DNA from 2 places in the Planomicrobium sp. MB-3u-38 genome. Region 1 is predicted to be linked to the other one. Evidence: a T-box and tRNA genes for the amino acid it is inferred to sense, from the RefSeq annotation. Region 1 holds a T-box; the other holds one or more tRNA genes.
What was found. The T-box of region 1 lies ahead of CXF70_RS13480 (valine--tRNA ligase). A T-box ahead of a tRNA ligase gene usually reads a tRNA of that ligase, here a tRNA-Val.

Region 1 (3,429 bases):
TTCGACATCTTGCGCCCTTCCGCATCGCGGACAAGTCCGTGTATCAGCACATCGTCAAACGGTTTTTCTTCAGTGAATTCAAGCGCTTGGAAAATCATGCGCGATACCCAGAAATTGATGATATCGTAGCCAGTAACCAGTACGTCTGTCGGATAGTATTTCTTCAGTTCATCGCTGTCTTCCGGCCAGCCAAGCGTCGAGAACGGCCAAAGCGCTGACGAGAACCACGTATCCAGAACGTCTTCGTCCTGCGTCCAGTTTTCAGCGTCTTCAGGCGCCTCGTGACCTACGTAGATTTCACCTGTTTCGTTATGATACCAGGCAGGAATCTGATGGCCCCACCATAATTGACGGGAAATACACCAGTCGCGGATGTTCTCCATCCAGTGCAGATACGTTTTCTCAAAACGTTCCGGCACGAAATTGACGCCATTTTCGTCTTTCTGCAGATCCACCGATTTTTGCGCCAGCGGCTTCATGTCAACGAACCATTGTGTCGACAGGTAAGGCTCTACTACTGCCCCGCTGCGTTCCGAATGCCCTACCGAATGCAGATGCTCTTCAATCTTGAATAAAACATCCATCTCCTGCAGGTCTTTAACGATCTGCTTCCGGCATTCGAAACGGTCCATACCTTCGTATTTGCCGGCATTTTCATTCATCGTGCCGTCTTCGTGCATGATCAATACGCGTTCGAGGTTATGGCGGTTGCCGATTTCAAAGTCATTCGGGTCATGAGCTGGCGTAATTTTCACAGCGCCGCTTCCGAATTCCATGTCGACATAATCATCTGCTACAATTTCCATTTCACGTCCGATGATCGGAAGCGTCACAGTTTTGCCGATCAAGTGCTTATAGCGCTCATCTTTCGGGTGAACCGCAACCGCTGTATCGCCGAGCATCGTCTCCGGACGCGTCGTTGCGATTTCGATGTGGCCGCTGCCGTCTGTCAACGGGTAACGCATATGATAGAACGCGCCTTGCACATCTTTGTAGATAACTTCAATATCCGAAATCGCGGTTTTCGTCGCAGGATCCCAGTTGATGATGTATTTACCGCGGTAGATCAATTTTTTCTCGTATAGCTTAACAAATACTTCACGAACCGCTTTCGACAAGCCTTCATCCATTGTAAAGCGCTCACGTGAGTAATCGAGTCCAAGGCCCAGTTTCGACCATTGCTGACGGATATGCCCTGCGTACTCCTCTTTCCATTTCCATGATTCTTCAAGGAAAGCTGCGCGTCCAAGGTCATAGCGAGACTTGCCTTCTTCCTTCAGCTTGCCTTCAACTTTCGCCTGTGTCGCGATGCCGGCGTGGTCCATGCCCGGCAGCCATAGCGCGTCGTATCCCTGCATACGCTTCATGCGCGTCAGGATATCCTGCAGCGTCGTATCCCAGGCGTGGCCCAGGTGCAGCTTGCCTGTCACGTTCGGCGGCGGAATCACGATGGTGTACGGCGTCTTGCCGCTTTCGGGTTTAGCTTCAAAATACTTGTTGTCGATCCACCAATCATAACGCCCTTTTTCAATCGATTGCGGATCGTACTTGGTCGACATCTGTTCTGTCATAGAGATTCCTCCTCGTCTAGTCGCTGCGGATTTTATTCGCATAGCGCTTGGTTTTGATGGGTTGAAGCATCTTCTTGAGCTTAAAAAAGGGTACAAAAAAACTCCTGTCGTCTCTACTTAAAGGACGAAGGAGTTTTCGCGGTACCACCTTTATACACAGGCTGAAAAAAGCCTGGCTCTCAAGTTCGATAACGGATTCGCATCCGGGTTCCGCTACTCGTGTTCACGGAATCTGCTCGGAGGTGACATTCAAATGCTGGTCCATGAAAACCTCTCACCACTCGGTTCCCTCTCTGAAATGCACGCACATTCTACTATCCTCTTCAATGCATCAGTATCTGATTAAATCCATTGTACTCAATTTCCTGTTTTAGCGTCAAGTTTTTTCAGCACAAACGCCACTGCAGGCGCCGCAAGCAATAAAATAAAGAACAGGCGGAACAGATGGAAACTCGTGATGAGCGCCACATCCGCGCCGGCAGCGAGCGCCGTAATCCCCATTTCGGCCATGCCGCCCGGCGCCGCACTCAGGAAGAAATCGAGGAACAGGTATTCTGGAAGAAGTGCCGCTAATATATAGGCAATAAAAACGGTAAACGCGATCAGGAGCATATTATTGACCACAATCGCCAACGCCAGCCGCATGCTCATATTTTCGCGCAGCTTCTCCATCTGGAGACCGAGATGTGCGCCGACGAGCAGCTGTGCCAGAATTGTAAGAAGGGGCGGCATCTCGATAAGCGTGCTGCCGGTGAAGGACTGGACGATAGCCATGACCAGGACAGGTGCCAGCAATTCCTTCGCCGGGAATGAAAACTTCTTCATAAATAGATAGATTAAAATACCAAGTATGATGGCAGCCAGAAATGCCATCGGTGAAAACGAGAAGTCGTTTGCCTGGGTAGTCGCTGATGCCGTCTCCCTTCCGACAAGAAATGTTGTCAGCAATGGCACAATCGTTACAACGAGGAATATCCGGAACGTCTGCATTACCGATACGACGGTGACATTGGCATTTTTGACTTCTTCCGAAATCAGCACCATCTGAGACAAGCCGCCCGGCATCGAGCCAAGCAAACTCGTCTGCAGCGATTCGTTGGCCATTTTGCTGAACAGGAGTCCGAATAGCAATGCCGCGATGATAACCGACACTGTCATAAACAGCATATACGGCAGATCCACCCACATCAGCAGCACCGACTCACGCGTAAACGACGCGCCGATCATGACGCCGAGGAGGATAAGGCCGATTGTCCGCAATATTCGCGGCCAGTAAAACTCCATTTCCGTAAACTGCCGGAGCAGTAAAAGTGCCAGCATCGGCCCAAGAAGCCACGGCAAGAACATGCCGACCTGCTGGAATATAAAGCCGGCCGCAATCGCGACCAGCGCTGTACGCAATAATTTCAAAACTTACTCTACCTTCTTTCGCAAAATAACCTGTCTTTCTATCCTAACAGATAAATTGCGGGCCGTGAAAACTTCTATGAGCGGTTTTGGGAGTTCTATGATCACTTTTTGGGGTTCTATGATCACTCAGGAGATTCTATGATCACTTATTCGATTCTATAATCATTCAAATGATTCTATAATCACTTTTTAGGGTTCTATGATCACTCGCTATTTTTCTTCCCCCTATTCACTAAGAAAGTTCAGCCAGATCCACCGGCTGCTCCCTCCTCTCCGCATTTTCGGACGAAGCCCTGTAATCAGCCCTTTCCTTACATGGAAGAAACCGATTACAAGCTTTTCACAGGCGAAAAGCGAAAGTGCAAAGGACATTTGACAGGAGGCTAAACCGTTGATTGCGGTAAAACTCTATTTGTTTGCAGTATAACTGGCTTTGTTTGCGGTATAT
Region 2 (3,429 bases), on a different contig from region 1:
CCTCTCTCTAAGGCCAAAAGGCTTATTTTCGTTTCCTCTGTTTATTAGTGTAACCTTTAAGGGTATGGAATAGTCAAACAATTAAACCAGTAATCTTCTAAAGGAGGAAGTTAACGATGAATGAAAACACAAATTGGTGGGAACCTGTATTCAGCGGTGAATTGGAAATCGGCTTAAATAAGGAAAAACTTGAAAATGTCGATGAGGAAGCTTTTCTTTACTATGGGCAGCATAACCAGGAAATGGAGTCGTAAATATAATTGTCAGTGTCTAACGCATCCCGTCACAAGCCTACATAAAAACGCCTTTTTCAATATTCAATTGAGAAAGGCGTTTTGCTTTGGCCAATGTAAGATGCTTCCTCCCTATAATGATTACATAAAGGAAAGATGTTCTTTTGATTGAAAGCCTTGCCGGTTCAAAATATAATGAGTTAACGAAAGAGGCGATGCCAATATGAAAAAACTGATTGTTTTGCTGTCCATTCTGGTAATGGCCGGCTGCGGGCTGACCGATTCCATCGATACTGGTGGAAGCAGCAGCCGGATGCCTGTTGAAGTCGTTTCCGTTATTGACGGTGACACTATCCGGATAATGTATGAAGGAAAAGAAACCACGGTGCGTTATTTACTTATTGATACACCTGAAACCAATCACCCCCGGTTAGGTGAACAGCCTCTTGGCACAGAAGCGACTCAAGAAAACCGCCGGCTGATCGAATCAGGGGAGGTCAGCATTGAATTCGATGTGGGTGACCGCCTGGATGATTATGGCCGTCTGCTCGCTTATTTGTATGTCGACGGCGAAAGTGTCCAGCAACAGCTTCTCGAAACTGGCCATGCCCGTGTAGCTTATGTATTCCCGCCGAATACACGCTATCTTGAAGAATTTAAAGAAGCTGAACAAATGGCTAAAGAACAGGAAATTGGCATCTGGGAATATGAAAATTATGCAACGGATCGTGGCTTTGACAGCGATGCAGTTTTCGAAAACGAGAAAACGGATACTGGACAGGATGCACGGGAATGTGAAATAAAAGGGAATATTAATAGTAAAGGCGCTAAAATCTATCATATGCCTGGCAGTTCCTCTTATGAACAGACAAATCCTGAAGAATGGTTCTGTTCAGAACAGGAAGCCATCGACAGTGGATTCCGCGGCAGTGGACAATAAATGCATGAAGTTTCAATACAGCAAAAACTATTTTTAGATAATAAAATAAAAAGCCGCCACCCGAAGGTGACGGCTTTTTCAAGCAGATTCTGTTCCTAAAACCTGCTGCGGGTTTGGCACCCAATGATTCCTACTGGGCTCGAACCAGCGACCTCTACCCTGTCAAGGTAGCGCTCTCCCAGCTGAGCTAAGGAATCGCAATTTCAAGGACATTTTTAATTATATCGCCATCTCATAAAATGTCAATACTCTAGCGATAAATCTTATTAGCAAAGTGAAACCCCCCGTAAGGCTCTGTTCATTCAGAGCTTTACGGGGGTTAGTTTATGCTTCAGTTGTTTTTGGTTCTTTTTTATCGCGTGCAAGCCATTGGATAGCGAACATGATAACAAAAATGACTGCTCCGATTGTGTCTGATAATCCTTCCGGATAAATCAAAGCGAGACCTGTTGCAAATATAATGATCCGTTCAAACCAATATAGTTTGCGGTACCAGTATCCGATCAAGCCAGCACCGATAGCGATCATGCCAGTGATGGCGGTGATAAGCACCCATATCAGTTCCGGCCAGGTCGTATCGATCATCAACAGGGATGGAGACAGAACGAACATATATGGAATGATGAACGCGGCAATTGCCAGCTTGGCTGCCACAAATCCCGTCCGGATCGGTTCTCCCCCTGATATGCCGGATGCGGCAAATGCCGCTAATGCTACCGGTGGGGTGATGTCGGCGATAATGCCGAAATAGAATACGAACAAGTGGGCAGATAAAGCTACCACTAATGGTGTCGTTGCGCCTTCCGGATATTCAAGCATCAGCAATGTGATGATTGCCGGAGCTGCAATTGTGGATGTAATAACATAGTTGGCCGTGGTCGGTGAACCCATCCCCAGTACAATTGCGGCAAGCATCGTGAAGAATAACGTCAACAGGACGTTACCGCCTGAAGCTGAAACAAGACCATTGGCAAGACTTAATCCGAGGCCAGTCTTAACAACAACCCCGACAATAATACCAGCCGCCGCCGTAGCAGCTGCTACAGCCAGCGCCGTCCGGGCCCCATCGACCAGGGCATGTATCATATCTTTGAAATTCAAACGTGTCTCTTTATCAAAAGCACTGACGACAATTGTTAAAACAATACCCCATAATGCAGCTTGCATTGTCGGAATACCGATCAACAGGAAAATGATGATGGCAAAGATCGGTGTCAGCAAATAGATTTTCTTCAAAACTTCTTTGCGATCCGGCATCTCTTCTTTTGATAAGCCTTTCAAGCCGATTCGTTTCGCTTCGAAATGGGTCATGATCCAGACACCAGTGAAATAAAGAAGCGCGGGAATCGCTGCCGCTTTGGCAATTTCCCAATATGTTACGCCTCCGATAAACTCAACCATCAGGAAGGCTGCAGCCCCCATAATCGGCGGCATCAATTGTCCGCCTGTCGAAGCTGCCGCTTCAACCCCGCCTGCAAATTCCTTTTTATACCCCAATTTTTTCATCATGGGAATTGTATAAGAACCGGAAGTTACAACGTTGGCTACGGAGCTTCCTGAAATCGTCCCTTGCAAAGCACTGGAGAAGATGGCCACTTTTGCGGGTCCACCGGTTAAATTACCGGCAAAAGATACAGCCAGGTCATTGAAGTACTGGCCTACTCCTGTTTTGACCAGGAATGAGCCGAATAGCAGGAACGTGAATATGAATGTAGCGGAAACACCGATCGGCGTTCCAAGAATTCCATCTGTCGTATAGAACATCAATTGGATCAAGGACTCCAGGTCCTGGCCTCTGTGCCGCAGGAATCCAGGGAAATAAGGACCGAAAAAGGCATATGTCAGGAATAACCCCGAAATAATAGTAATTGGCATACCTACGGCTCTTCGTGTAGCCTCAAGCACCAGCAGGACAGCCAGGACCCCAACGATGAAATCGAGTTCCGTAACCCGTCCGATACGGAATACCAAGTCTTCATACATGATCGGCCAATATGCACCGACTCCAAGGGACAATAAGGCAAGAACGTAATCATACCACGAAACTTTATGGCGGACCCCTTTGCGTTTCCGTGCAGGAAACAGGATGAAGATCAAGGAAAGCGCGAATCCTAAGTGGACTGAACGCTGGATATAAGCTGTGTATTGGCCGAAAATCGCCGTATATAACTGAAACAGCGCAAAAGCCAATAGCCCGTAGAAGACAACATGTTTCATAATGCCTGATAAATCACGTGTATTGGATTCAGGGTCGTA

Region 2: it encodes a tRNA-Val, which carries the amino acid that the T-box ahead of CXF70_RS13480 (valine--tRNA ligase) is inferred to sense. The anticodon was not compared.

Annotation. Positions count from the first base shown of each region.
Region 1 is NZ_PJBO01000063.1:7,084-10,512, forward strand. It holds gene CXF70_RS13480 (valine--tRNA ligase) at 1-1,571, opposite strand, end outside; T-box leader at 1,689-1,907, opposite strand; gene CXF70_RS13485 (AbrB family transcriptional regulator) at 1,929-2,981, opposite strand.
Region 2 is NZ_PJBO01000004.1:16,630-20,058, reverse strand. It holds gene CXF70_RS18305 (hypothetical protein) at 117-254, shown strand; gene CXF70_RS02855 (thermonuclease family protein) at 457-1,173, shown strand; tRNA gene CXF70_RS02850 (tRNA-Val) at 1,298-1,370, opposite strand; gene CXF70_RS02845 (TRAP transporter permease) at 1,498-3,429, opposite strand, start outside.